3 linked regions of the Magnetofaba australis IT-1 genome follow. The protein of the gene in region 1 interacts with the protein of each later gene in a pairwise test. Links are inferred from orthologs where the notes say so. Each region holds a gene or a part of one and is shown in the gene's direction. Other genes may lie near its edges.

What was found. The genes of interacting proteins can lie anywhere in the genome.
Region 2: the proteins of secA (region 1) and secG interact in binary tests that used the Escherichia coli proteins (3 or more experiments, as listed by UniProt). The link is inferred for Magnetofaba australis IT-1 from one-to-one orthologs.
Region 3: the proteins of secA (region 1) and ybgC interact in binary tests that used the Escherichia coli proteins (3 or more experiments, as listed by UniProt). The link is inferred for Magnetofaba australis IT-1 from one-to-one orthologs.

The regions. Positions count from the first base shown.
Region 1 is NZ_LVJN01000020.1:339,696-348,077, forward strand. The notes cover bases 1-3,250. They hold secA (preprotein translocase subunit SecA), read left to right. Parts: upstream 1-344; coding sequence 345-3,050; downstream 3,051-3,250. Other genes in these bases: MAIT1_RS13730 (glutamate-5-semialdehyde dehydrogenase), read right to left, coding at 1-38. In the rest of the region: MAIT1_RS13740 (glycosyltransferase family protein), read left to right, coding at 3,804-5,093; MAIT1_RS13745 (tetratricopeptide repeat protein), read right to left, coding at 5,097-6,917; MAIT1_RS22060 (tetratricopeptide repeat protein), read right to left, coding at 7,063-8,382. UniProt on the Escherichia coli protein: Required for protein export, interacts with the SecYEG preprotein conducting channel.
Region 2 is NZ_LVJN01000018.1:409,483-412,313, forward strand. Bases 1-2,723 are described here. They hold secG (preprotein translocase subunit SecG), read left to right. Parts: upstream 1-1,028; coding sequence 1,029-1,418; downstream 1,419-2,723. Other genes in these bases: tpiA (triose-phosphate isomerase), read left to right, coding at 150-929; MAIT1_RS07955 (C-GCAxxG-C-C family protein), read right to left, coding at 1,832-2,311; MAIT1_RS07960 (hypothetical protein), read left to right, coding at 2,664-2,723. In the rest of the region: more of MAIT1_RS07960, read left to right, coding at 2,724-2,831. UniProt on the Escherichia coli protein: Subunit of the protein translocation channel SecYEG. Overexpression of some hybrid proteins has been thought to jam the protein secretion apparatus resulting in cell death; while this may be true it also results in FtsH-mediated degradation of SecY.
Region 3 is NZ_LVJN01000020.1:493,498-496,594, reverse strand. The notes cover bases 1-2,989. They hold ybgC (tol-pal system-associated acyl-CoA thioesterase), read left to right. Parts: upstream 1-1,279; coding sequence 1,280-1,699; downstream 1,700-2,989. Other genes in these bases: tolR (protein TolR), read left to right, coding at 2,707-2,989; tolQ (protein TolQ), read left to right, coding at 1,715-2,410; ruvB (Holliday junction branch migration DNA helicase RuvB), read left to right, coding at 249-1,283; MAIT1_RS14450 (hypothetical protein), read left to right, coding at 1-102. Also shown: more of tolR, read left to right, coding at 2,990-3,097.

The DNA.
Region 1 (8,382 bases):
TTGCCGATCTGTTCGATTAATTGCGCCGCTTCACTCATGTGTGCTCTTCAACTTGCTGATAGGGTTGTGAATTGAATTTTTGCAACCGGGCGGATGCAAAAATTCAATTGGTGCAAGGATGCCGCGAATGGGTTGATTCGTCCAGTCTCCTGCATGAAATTTCACCGCAGGCCAACAGAAACGGCGCCGCAGACCGTTTCAAGCCGAGCAGGGATGGCGTTGATTGGGCCGAATGTGGTACAAATCTCGCTTCCAGCGCAATCGCATCCGTATGGCGGGCCGCGCGCGCGAACCGCTTTGCCGGTTTCCCCAGGCCCCCGACTCGTTCATTTCAGGAATACGACATGTTTCAGGCTATCGCCCGCAAGATTTTCGGCTCCGCCAACGACCGCTATCTGAAATCCCTCAATCCGCTGGTGGATCAGATCAACGCGCTTGAGCCGCAGATGCAGAAGCTCTCCGACGAAGAGCTGAAGGGTCTCACCGCCCAGTTCCGCCAACGTCTGGACAATGGCGAGGAGCTGGACGCGCTGCTGCCCGAGGCGTTTGCCGCGGTGCGCGAAGGCGGCGTGCGGGCCTTGGGCATGCGCCACTACGATGTGCAGTTGGTGGGCGGCATGGTGCTGCACCAGGGCAAGATCACCGAGATGAAGACCGGTGAGGGTAAGACGCTGGTGGCCACGCTGCCGCTCTACCTCAACGCGCTGGCCGGACGCGGCGCGCATCTGGTGACGGTGAACGACTACCTGGCCAAACGCGACGCCGAGTGGATGGGCAAGCTCTACGGCTTCATGGGGCTCACCACCGGGGTGATCGTGCATGGGCTGGACGACGCCCAGCGCAAAGAGGCCTACGCCTGCGACATCACCTACGGCACCAATAACGAATTTGGTTTCGACTACCTGCGCGACAACATGAAGTTCTCCTTAGAGGAGATGGTGCAGCGCCCGCTGAACTACGCCATCGTCGACGAGGTGGACTCCATCCTCATTGACGAAGCGCGCACGCCGTTGATCATCTCCGGTCCCACCGAGGACAACACCGACAAGTACTATCAGGTCAACGCGGTGATCCCCAAACTGGAGCGCGAGACCCACTACACGGTGGATGAGAAGGCGCGCACGGTGACCTTCACCGAAGAGGGCAACGAGGCCATTGAGGTTCTGCTCAAAGAGGCGGGTCTGCTGACCAACGGCGATCTGTATGACCTGGGCAACATGGAGATGGTGCACCACGTCAACCAGGCGTTGCGCGCCCATGCGCTGTTCGAAAATGACAAGGACTACATCGTCAAAGATGGCGAAGTGGTGATCATCGACGAGTTCACCGGCCGCATGATGCCCGGTCGTCGCTACTCCGACGGCCTGCACCAGGCGCTGGAGGCCAAAGAGCAGGTGATGATTCAGAATGAATCGCAAACCCTGGCCTCCATCACCTTCCAGAATCTGTTCCGTCTCTACAACAAACTGTCGGGCATGACCGGCACCGCCGACACCGAAGCGTCGGAGTTTTCCAGCACCTATAATCTGGATGTGGTGATCTGCCCCACCAACCGGCCCATGGTGCGCATCGATAACGACGATGTGGTGTTCCGCACCCTGCAGGAGAAGCTCAATGCGGTGGCGGAAGATATCGTCGAGCGCAACGCCAAGGGGCAGCCGGTGCTGGTGGGCACGGTCTCCATCGAGATGTCCGAGGTGGTCTCCAAATTCCTCAAGCAGCGCAAGATCAAGCACGAAATCCTCAACGCCAAGCAGCACGAGCGCGAAGCGGAGATCGTGGCCCAGGCGGGTCGCAAGGGCGCGGTGACCATCGCCACCAACATGGCCGGTCGCGGCACCGACATCCAGTTGGGCGGTAACCCCGACATGCGCATCAAAAATGAGATCAAGCCCGACACGCCGGAAGAGAAGCGCGCCGAGCTGGAAGCGCAGATTCGCGCCGAGTGCGCCGCCGAGAAGGCCGAGGTGCTGGCGGCGGGCGGTCTGCACATCATCGGCTCTGAGCGCCACGAATCCCGCCGCATCGACAACCAGTTGCGTGGCCGTTCCGGGCGTCAGGGCGACCCGGGTTCGTCCACCTTCTACCTGTCGCTGCAGGACGATCTGATGCGCATCTTCGGCTCCGATCGCATGGACGCCATGCTGCAGAAATTTGGTCTGGAGGAGGGGGAGGCGATCATCCATCCGTGGATCAACAAGGCGGTGGAGTCGGCGCAGAAGAAGGTGGAGGGGCGCAACTTCGATATCCGCAAGAACCTGCTCAAGTTCGACGATGTGATGAACGAGCAGCGCAAGGTGATCTACGAGCAGCGCAAGGAGCTGATGGAGGCGGAGGACATTCAGGCCTACATCCAGGAGATTCGCGAGGAGATTTTGGCGGACCTGGTTGAGCAGCATCTCAACGAGGAGATCTACCCGGAGGAGTGGGACGCCAAGGCCTTTAGCGACGCGGTGCAGCATCAATTTGGCGTGGTGGTGGACGCCGAGAGCTGGAAGCATGAAGAGGGCGTCACCAGCGCGGTGGCCCATGAGCGCGCCAAGGAGGCTCTGAACGCCTATTGCGCGGCGCGTGAGGAGCGTTTGACGGCGCCGTTGATGCGTTATCTGGAAAAATCGATCCTGCTGCAACTGCTTGATGGTCTGTGGAAGGAGCATCTGCTCAACATGGACCACTTGAAAGAGGGGATTCACTTGCGGGGTTATGCGCAGAAGGATCCGTTGAACGAGTACAAGCGCGAGGCGTTTGAGCTGTTTGAGGGCTTGCTGGACCGCATTAAGATGGACGCCATTGAGTTCCTGGCCAAGGTGGAGGTGCAGCAGCCGGATGAGGTTGAGGCGCGTGAGGCGGAGTTGGCGGCGCAGCGGCAGCAAGAGATGAACATGATCCATGCGGACGCTGAGTCTTATGCGGGGGAGTCGGCGCCGCAGCCGGAGCAGGATGCGGCGCATACGCCGTATCGGCGTGAGGGCGATAAGATTGGGCGCAACGATCCGTGTCCGTGTGGGTCGGGCAAGAAGTACAAGCATTGCCACGGCAAGCTGGCGTAGGCCTGATCTACGCGGAGTAAAAGTGTTTGCGTGACGCAGCTTGAGCTGGCGCTGACTATTGGCCTCCGGCTGGCCGGAGGCGGGATTCTTAAGGGGCTGCGCCCCTTAAGCGGGTCCAGGGCGGCGCCCTGGCGGGGTTTGGGGCAGCGCCCCAATATCTTTAAGCTTTCAGCCGTTTCCCCCTTGAGAAAAGGTTGAGCCAGTCAGGATTTGGAAGAGAAGCTGGAAGGGTTGAGCCAGCACGGGGGAAAACGGGAAACGGCGGTGAGCGATATGTCGGCGTAGCCGACAGGAGCGAATGCTCTAGGGCTGTGGACTCGGGAAAGCCAAAAAGTGTGTGCGGGAAAGCGCTGGGGTTAGGGTAGTCTGCCCTTGTAGCAACTAACGAAGATCGGAGCGCGCCCAAGACCATCGTCTTTGGTGGAGTGAGGGAGCGAGCCCAAGATTGCCGCATCCGGGAGAGTTGGTCGCCAGCCCAAGACCGCCGCCTTCGGCGGCATGCTAGGGAGATCTCTCCCCAGACCCCTCTCTCAATTTGCCAGAGCAAATTGAGTCAGGAAGCGCCCCAGCAAAATCTGCGATTTTGCTTTTGAAAAGGGGGCGCAATTTAAAAAAGTTAGATATTAAGGCTCCGCCTTAATGATCCGCCAGGGCGCCGCCCTGGACCCGCCAGGAGGGACGCCCTCCTGGACCTCGATTAGTTTTACTCCGTGCGCGCGCAACCTTTGGTCGCCGCATCCAGATAGAGTGGGCTTGGGAGTCGCCAGTCATGGACACACGCCGCCGCGTGCTGATGATCGCCTTCCACTACCCCCCGCCCAAGGCTACAGCGGCGCCCAACGCGCCCTCAAATTCAGTCGCTACCTGCCCGATTGGGGTTGGGATCCCATCATTCTTTCCGCCCACCCCCGCGCCTACGAACAGACCGGGACCACCCAACTGGGCGAAATCCCCAAAGACGCCCCCGTGGCCCGCCCGCAGGCGTGGGACGCCAAACGCCATCTGTCGATTCTGGGACGCTACCCCGGCTTTCTCGCCAGCCCCGACCGCTGGGCCACCTGGCGCCCCTTCGCCATCCGCCGCGGCCTGCAACTGATCAAACAACACAAACCCGAAGTGATCTGGGCCACATACCCCATCGCCAGTTGCCACATGATCGCCCACACCCTGAGCGGCCTCACCGGCCTGCCGTGGATCGCCGACTTCCGCGACGCCCAGTGGACCAACACCTTCCCCGCCGACCGCGCCCGCCACGACCAACACGTGTTGCTGGAGGCGCGTCACATGGCTTCGTGCAGTCGCGCCGTGATCACCACCCCCGGCATTCAAAAGCTGTATGAAAACCGCTACCCGGTGAATCCGCCGGAGCACTTCGCCGTCATCGCCAACGGCTATGACGAGGCGGATTTCGCCACGCTCCCCCAACGTCCGGCCAATGCGCAGATCGACGGCCCGGTGACCCTGCTGCACAGCGGCGGACTCTATCCCGGCCACGAGGAGCGCGACCCGGTGAGCTTCTTCGAGGCCCTGGGCAAGCTGCGTCACTACGGCATGGTGGGGCCGGAGACCCTGCGCGTGCGTTTTCGCGGCTCCCAGGAGGAGGATTACCTGCGCCAACTGGCGGTGGCCAACCATGTGGCGGATATGGTGGAGGTGCTGCCGGGAATTCCCTACGAGGAGGCGCTGCGGGAGATGGCCCTGGCCGACGGTTTAATGCTGTTCCAGGGGGCCAACTTCCACCACCTGATTCCGGCCAAATTGTTTGAATATCTGCGTCTGGGGCGTCCGGTGTTGGCTCTGGCCGATCCCACCGGCGATGCGGCCAATCTGCTGCGCGATTGCGGTGGGCGGGAGATCATCCCCCTGCACCACACCGACGCCATGGTGGACGCGCTGCCCGCCTTCATCGCGCAACTGCGCGACGGCCAAGCCAGCGCCCCGGACCCGCAAAAGGCCGCCCAGTACGAACGCCGCCGCCTCACCCGCCAACTGGCCGCTCTGCTAGAAGAGGTGGCCGACGCGGAGAGCACCGGCGAGGGGTAGGGGTTACTCTGTCGCCTCCGCCACGGTGGGTGTAGTCTTTTCAGCGTTGCGCGCCTCGTGGCGGCGCATCACTTCCGCCGCCAAGTCTCGCTGCTGTTGGGCCTCTTGGGGGCGGTTCAGGGCGTCCAGGACTTGGGCGTGATTTTTTAACACAGTGGCGGTATTGGGGCTCTCGGGCAGTTTGGCCAGCATGATCTCAGAGGCGCGTTTAATTAATGCCTCCCCGTGATTTTCTTTCTTTTGTGAAAAATACACACCACCTAGATTTTGTAAAGACATGGCCAAGTCTGGATGTTCATGTCCTAGTAAATTTTCGTATATTTCGATAGATTGTTGAAAAAATGATTCAGCCTCCTGAAACTCCTTCTCTTCCCAGCAAAGTGACCCCATATTGTTTAATGTTTTTGCGTAACCAGGGTGAGCCCTTCCATAGGCATTAGCTACAATTTCTAGATCACGCTCATATAGGGCTCTCGCGGCTTTAAAATTCCCTTGTAGCTTATGAACGCTGGCAAGATTAGATAATACTATCCCGAATGTGGGATGCATAAGGTTTTTGGTAACTTCAAACTCATTTACAATGGACTGAAGAATAGACTCTGCTTCAGGAAGACGCTCTTGGACAATATACATTTGTGCTATATTGTTCATGATCCGGCCTAGATCAGATGGATTTTTATGAGGTAAGGATTTAGTTATTTCAAGTGACTTTATGAATAACTTCTCAGCCTGAACAAAGTCCCCTTGGTCGCTATATAAACCTGCTAGGTTAGCCGTTGCTATTGAGAGGAGATTTTTGTCGGCGTTTTCTGAAATATTCAGTAATTCTATACCCTGTAAGTACAGTTTCTCGCTATCTGTGACGCGTCCTTGATGTTCAACACTTGAGGCCAAGCTAAGTATGGATTTTACCTTTTCATTGATAGAGGCGTCATATTTGTTCCGCAATTCCATTGACTTGATGTGGTAATTTTCTGAACCTGCAAAATTCCCCATCTCGCCTGTTGCTCTGCCTAAGGCAAACAGTAGATCAGCGCGCTCAAGCTCCCATTCACGATCCCGCCCTGGCGGCATCAACTCCACCGCCTCCTGCAAGGCGTCGAGCGCTCCGGCATAATCCAATTGAGATAGACGTGCATTTGCTTGAGCCTTGGCCAGTTGCGCGGCGGTGCGCAGCCCCTCATCGGCTTGTTGCTTTTGCTTCAGGGCAGTCACGCAAGCCAGGGTTTTGGCCTCTTGTAATGCGGCATCTGCTTCGACCCATTGGCCTTCCGCCATGAATGCTTGCGCCTTCTCCTTGAGCGCCCCCACTTCTGCATCGTTGGTTTTGAGTTGATCCAACTCCGCCTGCAATCTCAGATAGCGCTCGGCAAACTCACGCAGCATGGCGTCCCACTCATAGGGGGGGACTTGCTGGATATCCAAACGCTTGGAGAAGTTGTGGATTGCGGCTTCGGCCAAGCCTGCCTTCTTCACTTCGTCAATGGTTTCTGCGCTAAAGGTGTTATTTACAACCACCTTGTCGCCATTAATGCGGTCTCCATTGTGTGTGATATCGCCTTGCGCAGTGCTGTGGTCGGTCACATGGGTATTGGATTGGTCGCCCTGCGCCATGTTTTCCGTGTGTTGCACGTTGCCGCTGTGGGATTTGTGGGTGAACTTTGTCGGTTTGTCCGAGGAGAACCACTTGGACGAGAGCCAATTGACGAACAACCCCACGGGAATGGCGACGGCCAGCGCGCCAATCCAGTTGTCCTGAAGCCAGATCAAAATTGGGCCGCCATAGGGCTGTAATCCCGCCAGGAGTGATTTCAGACTCTCCACAACTTTCATCTCCTGCTGTGCTGGGTAGGAAACTCACCAGTAACGAGAATAGTTGAGAGATTGCAACGCTGTACAGCGAAAAGCCGCAACCGGAGGCATCACGCGGGCGCTGGGGGCGACGACAGAGTAGCCCGGCGGGGCGGGGTTATTCCGGCTCGACGTCAGCCAGGCCCAACGCCTTGCGCGCCGGGCCCAGGCCCTGTCCGGCGGCTTTCTCATACCAATGGCGCGCCTTTTTGGGATCGCGCGCAACGCCCTGGCCGTTCTCATACATCGCGCCCAGATTGTATTGCGCCACCGCCAACCCCTGCTCGGCGGCCAGCCGATACCACTTGGCTGCTTTGATATAATCCTGGTGCGTCCCGGCGCCGCTGTCATACAGCGTGCCCAGATTGGTCTGCGCCCGCGCATGCCCTTGCAGGGCCGCGCGACGATACCACTTGAACGCCTGGGCGTAGTCCTGGGGCCGACCTTTACCGGTATCGAACATCACGCCAAAATTATATTGCGCATCCGCCACCCCGGCGATGGCGTAGTAGTAGAACCCCTGCGCCGCAGTGTGCAGATCGCCGCGATTGATCGCGGCGAAGATCTCCGCCTTGGAGAGAAGCAGGGGTTCCAACTCGGCGGATGCGGCTGGCGTGGATGGCGTGGGGTCATCCACCGCCGGTTGTTGCGGACGCATGCGCGCCCTGGGGGCGATGTCGGCATGGAGCATCGGGCCAGGGGCGGGCGGCTTGTCCGGAGTTTCGGCCAGTTGTTGTGGCGCAGCGGCGATCTTGGCTGCACCGGGCGGTTTTTTTGAAGATGGGGAGTCCGGCTCGTCGGCGACGCTCCGCGACTGGGCGGGGGCTGCAACAGGCTGCGCAATGGCGGGTTTTGGCTTGGACCGGGCTGGTTTGTCGCCTGGAGGCGTCGCCTTGCCTGATGTCGATGCAGACGAAGCGATGGCGCGTGGCGCTCTGGTCGGAGCCGGAGTGTCGGCGTCGGCTGTTTGGGCGGAAGCCGGGTCTGGCTGAACGGCAGGGGGCTCTGATTTGGCGGAATTCGAGGCGGATGGCGGTTTTGCGGCGACGCGCTGTGGCGTCGGACGCCTCTTGCGCGTGTGGGTTGATTTCTGCAGTCGCGCCTCCAACTGCGCCAGCAGCGCCGCATCGCCATAGCCTTTGTCCACCACCTTACGCGCCCGGTAGAGACGCGAGGCCGCCTGCTTGCGCCGTCCGGCCTCCAGATCCTCCCGCGCCAGCGTCATGTAGCGTTGGGCGATGGCCGCCATGGCCCGCCGCGCCTCCACATGATTGGGCTCCAACTCCAGCGCGCGCTTGAGGATGCTGTAGGCGCTCTTGCCTGGCGGCCACATCAGTTTGCGTTGAGCGAGGAGCTGCTTGCCCTGGGCGACCAGCTGATCCGCTTCGCTGCTCTGCGCATGCGCGGGCGCAGGCAGACATAGGGCGAGAATCGCGAT
Region 2 (2,831 bases), on another replicon or contig:
TCAGAATCACTCCCGTCGTGAGTGCATGTGTTTCCCAGCTGGGGAAGATGTAGGCCAGCTTTTTTGGGCGCATCTGGAAATCGGATCTCAATGTCGATCCAAATCGTGTTGACTCAGACACTTGCTGATCACTAACGGGGGGCCGTTCCATGGGACGTCGGACGCTAATTGCGGGTAACTGGAAAATGAATGGCCTGTTGGAGACCGCCCAGGAGTTGGCGGGCGCGATCCAAACCGGGTTGACCGAGCGCGAAGAGAAGCGGGTGGTTTGCGAAGTGCTGATCTGTCCGCCGTTCACCGCTTTGTCGGCGCTGCATCAGCAGTTGGGCGAATCTTCGTTGAAGTTGGGCGCCCAGGATATGGCGGTGGAGTCCAGCGGCGCCTATACCGGAGAAGTCTCCGGTTTGATGCTGCGCAATGTGGGCTGCCGCTATGTGATTCTGGGGCACTCTGAGCGTCGTTCATATTATGGCGAAACAGACGAAGTGGTGGCCGCCAAGACCGCCTCGGCGTACCGCGATGGCCTTACCCCCATTGTGTGTGTGGGCGAAACCCTGGAAGAGCGCGAAGCGGGCAAAACCCTGGAGGTGATCGACCGTCAGGTTAACGCCATGCTGCCCAGCCTGCCGGAGACGGACTCCAAGCGTCAAACGCTGGTGATCGCCTATGAACCGGTATGGGCCATCGGCACCGGTAAGGTCGCCACCACGGAACAGGCGCAGGAGGTGCACGCGCACATCCGCGCGCAACTGGCCAAAGCGTTGGGTGACGCCACCGCCGGTAAGATCCGCATCCTCTATGGCGGCTCCATGAAGCCCGGCAACGCCAAAGAGCTGCTGGCGCAAACCGATATCGACGGCGGCCTCATCGGTGGAGCAGCCTTGAACGCCAATGACTTTTTGGCTATAGTCGATTCTTTGCCCAACTGAGCGATCAGCGCGCGCACTGTTTATTGCGTGTCATTGAGCAAGCCAGAGCAGCGCCAGCTGTTGCTCTGTTCACCCACTCTGTAAGGATTTAGGCGTTCCATGTCTCTGATTATTACCGCCATTCACGTCCTGGCGGCCCTGGCTCTGATTGGCGTGGTGTTGTTGCAAAAAGGTAGCGGCGCGGATATGGGCGCAGCATTTGGCGGCAGCTCACAGAATGTTTTTGGCGCTCAGGGTTCCGGCAGCTTTTTGGGCAAACTGACTGCGGGTCTGGCGGGGCTGTTCATGCTCACTAGTCTGACGCTGGCGTTTTTTACCACCCAAGAGGGCGCAGGCGTCTCAGTGATGGATCAAGGCGTCGCTGTCGAACAGCCTGCAGATGCGCCCACAGCGGCTGATCCCTCAGCGGACGTCGCGCCCATTCCCGCCAAACAGGCGGAGCCTATGGCGGAGTCGAGTGGCGCTAAGCCGGTGCCTGTGGGCGACTAAGTCGCTTTAACGCCGCTTACGAAGTTGACCTCAGCAAACAAAAACGCCTGCCNNCNNCGTGTCGTGTGTCGTCGTGTGTCGTCGTACGTAGTAGTAGTAGTAGTAGTACTAGTAGTAGTACGTACGTACGTACGTACGTACGTACGTACGTACGTACGTACGTACGTACGTACGTACGACGTACGTACGTACGTACGTACGTACGTACGTACGTACGTACGTACGTACGACGTACGTCGACGTACGACGACGACGACGACGTACGACGACGATCGTACGTACGTACGTACGTACGTACGTACGTACGTACGTACGTACGTACGTACGTACGACGTACGACGTAACGTACGTACGCGTCGCATTTGCGGCAGGCGTTTTTGTTTGCTGAGGGATTCTCTGTCTTGTGGCGTCGACTATTTGACGTCGTGGTGACGCAGCGTTTCAACCAGGATACGGGTGGCTTCCCCGGTCAGTTTTCGGCACTGTCGCTTGCCGATATTACGAATCACGCCAAAATCCTCCAGCAAGGCATCGCATTGATTGATGCCGCCGGTATGCTCCTGCAAACGACGCTGGAAAGCCTCTGAGACGCTCTTGACCCGTTTCTTGCGATCACCACTCACAGTCGGTTCGTCGCACATGTGTGCAATCGCCAGCGCGCCGCCAGTGAAGATTCCACAAGTGGCCTGTCTGCCGCCCATCCCGCCACACAATCCGGTCGCCATTTGATAAGGGGGATCGGTATCATTGGGGCGCATGACGCGGCCAGCGGCCAACAAGATCGCTTCTGAACAACAGTATCCTGATTTCGCTAAGGAGAGAGCCAGCTCCTCGGCTGCTTGCGCCAGGGAGCTGACTTCTTCATCAGGATTGCAACATGGGCATCCACTCATGACACACCCTGTGATTGTAATTGATAGGAAGGAATATAAATCCTAACCTATCAGATTTCACTGCAGTCTCCAAGAAATCCCACAGGCGACTGCCGCTGCTGAATAGGATAATTTTCTGCAACCAAATGATTTTATAGAGAATGTATTATATTTCTATGCTGAATTTTTATACTGCGAATCACGCAAAATGTCAATTTTGTAAATATAAGCGTTACGAATGTAAACAGGCATGTCAATTGCAAGCTTATGGTCTATATGTTTTGAGCGCCAATGCGCTAACAGGGTTCCCGAAGCGGCGATAATCCTTCTTGAGTCAGCTGCTCGACCGAATCGCATTCAATGGAGTGAAACCATGGGACGTCATACTCTTGCCGAAGCCTCTGAGTTGACCGGCGTGGACTTGGTCACGTTGTGGAAACAGGTCAATGACGGCAGCGTCAGCGTCAAACAGGACCCCTCCGGGCATGATGTGCTCGAGACTGGCGAACTGTTGAAAATCTATGAGAAGCGCTTGGAGTTG
Region 3 (3,097 bases), 150 kb from region 1 along the record:
CGGAGCAAATTGAGTCAGGAAGCGCCCCACAAAATTGCTGCGCAATTTTTCTTTGAAAAGGGGCGCGATTTCAAAAAATTAGATATTAAGGCTCCGCCTTAATAATCCGCCAGGGCTCCGCCCTGGACCCGCTTAAGGGTCACAGACCCTTAAGAATCCCGCCGCCGACCAGTCGGCGGCCAATAGTCAGCGCTCGCTCCAACAGCGTCACGCAAACATTTTGCACATCCTAACGAGACACGGGATTCATGGACGAAGACCTCTCAGACCCACGCCTGATCTCCAGTGAAGCCGAACTCGGCGAATCCCGCCAAGAAGTCAGCCTGCGCCCCCGCGCGCTGCAAGAGTTCATCGGCCAGCAACAGCTCAAAGGCAACCTGCAAGTGTTCCTCGATGCCGCCCGCGCCCGCGGCGAAGCGTTGGATCACATGCTGCTACACGGCCCCCCCGGCCTGGGCAAAACCACCCTGGCGCAAATCGTCGCCATCGAAATGGGCGTCGGCCTGCGCGCCACCTCCGGCCCCGTCATCGAAAAAGCGGGCGATCTGGCCGCGCTGTTGACCAATCTCAACCCCGGCGACGTCCTCTTTGTGGACGAAATCCACCGCCTCTCCCCCGCCGTGGAGGAGATCCTCTACCCGGCCATGGAGGACTACCAACTGGATATCATCATCGGCGAAGGCCCCTCGGCGCGCTCGGTGAAGATCGATCTGCCCCGCTTTACCCTGCTCGGCGCCACCACCCGCGCCGGCATGCTCACCGGCCCCCTGCGCGACCGCTTCGGCATCCTCGCGCGCATGGAGTTTTATACGCCGGAAGAGCTCGCCATCATCGTTTCACGTTCTGCGTCCATCCTCGGCATCCCCATGGAGCCCGCCGGAGCGTATGAACTGGCGCGACGCTCCCGCGGCACCCCGCGCATCGCCAACCGCCTGCTGCGCCGCGTGCGCGACTTCGCCCAGATCCAGGGCGGCGGCATTATCGACCACGCCCTGGCCGACGCGGCGCTGACCCAATTGGAGGTGGACGCCTTCGGTCTGGACAATATGGACCGGCGCTTGCTTGGCGTCTTGATTGAAAAGTTCGACGGCGGCCCCACCGGCCTGGATACCCTGGCCGCAGCCATCGGCGAAGATCGCAACACCATTGAAGATGTGATCGAGCCCTATCTGGTCAAGGAAGGCATGCTCGATCGCACCCCGCGCGGACGCAAAGCCACCGCGCGCGCGTTTGATCATTTGCGCATTAGCGTCCCCGGCGGCGCACAAGGACGATTGCTTTGAGCGATTGTAAAATCAATAACATCGAGCGCTTCGAATGGCCCATTCGGGTCTACTACGAAGACACCGACGCCGGTGGCGTGGTCTACCACAGCCAATATCTGAACTTTCTTGAGCGCACCCGCACCGAGTGGCTGCGCAGCGCCGGTTTGGAACAGGAAGCGCTGTTCGCCGCAACCGGGGCCCGCTTTGTGGTGACCCATATGGCGGTGGATTTCATCAGCCCGGCGCGACTCGACGACCTTTTGACGGTGACGGTGTCAATCCGCCGTCGCAGGCAAGCCAGCTTCGAGCTGGAGCAAACCATCGAACGGGACGGCGCGCGGTTGATCGCCGCCACCGCGCGCATCGCCTGCGTGGGCGAAGAGTTCAAGCCCATCCGCATCCCCGCGCAAGTTTTGCAACAACTCTTTGAATGAGGCGACGCAGGAATCATGGACGCACAATTGAATCATAGCGCCTGGACGCTGGTTATTCAGGCTGGTCCGGTGGTGAAACTGGTGATGCTGGCGCTGCTGATCGCCTCGGTGGTCTCGTGGGCCTACATCTTCGACAAATGGCGCCGCTATCGCCGTATTCGCAAGGAGTCGTCGCAGTTCGAAGAGCGCTTCTGGAGCGGCGGCTCGGTGGCGCAGCTGTTCCAAACCGCCAATGACGAGTGGCCCGACAGTCCCATCGTGGTGATGTTCACCTCCGGCTTTCGCGAATGGAAGCGCTGGGAGAGCGGCGATACGCCCCATGACGAGGGCGATCTGGTCTCCAATGTGCGTCGCGCCATGACCGTGGCGCTCAATCGCGAAGTGGAGCGGCTCGAGAGCGGCTTGACCTTCCTGGCCACCGTCGGCGCCACCAGCCCCTTCGTGGGTCTGTTCGGCACCGTGTGGGGCATCATGAACGCCTTCATGGGTCTGGCTGGCGCCAAGACCACCACTCTGGCCATGGTCGCCCCGGGCATCGCCGAAGCCCTCATCGCCACCGCCATGGGTCTGGTGGCCGCCATCCCGGCGGTGATCGCCTACAACAAGTTCTCCGCCGAATTGCGCCGACTGCACAGCAAAATGGACAACTTCGGCGCCGAGTTCCTCAACATCCTGGAGCGCCGCGCCTCCTCCCGCCGCAAGGCTGGATGATCTTTTTGGGCAATCGTTGAACTGATTGGACGATTGGAGATATTGGGGCTTCGCCCCAAACCCCACCAGGGCGCCGCCCTGGACCCACACGGGCTCTGCCCGTGACCCGGCAGGGCTTTGCCCTGCACCCACGAGGGCTCTGCCCTCGACCCGCCAGGCCAATCGGGACAAATCCGATTTCCCTGGACCCTCGTTAATTTGGCAGCCGTGCTTTATTCGGCTTTCGCGCGTTCAACGTCCAGTAAGAGACATCACGCGCATCGAACCATACGCCTGTCACGCAAGGGAGCGTCACAATGGGCATGAACGTCGGCATGGGCGGCGGCTTGGGACAACGTCCCGAACGCCCCATGAGCGAAATCAACGTCACTCCGCTGGTGGATATCATGCTAGTGCTGCTGATCATCTTTATGGTCACCGCGCCGCTGCTCACCCAAGGGGTGGAGGTCAATCTCCCCGGAACCAGCTCCGACCCGCTGCCGTCCCAAGCGGAGCCGCTGGTGATCTCGGTCACCGCCAATGGCGCCCCCGCCATTGAGACGCAGCCCGTCACCATGGATGAGATGGTGACCAAAGTGCGCGCCATCCGCGACCAGAACCCCAATATCCAGATCTTCGTGCGCGGCGATCGCAACGCCGCCTATGGATCGGTGATGGAGGTGATGGGGCGTCTGCACGCAGCGGGCA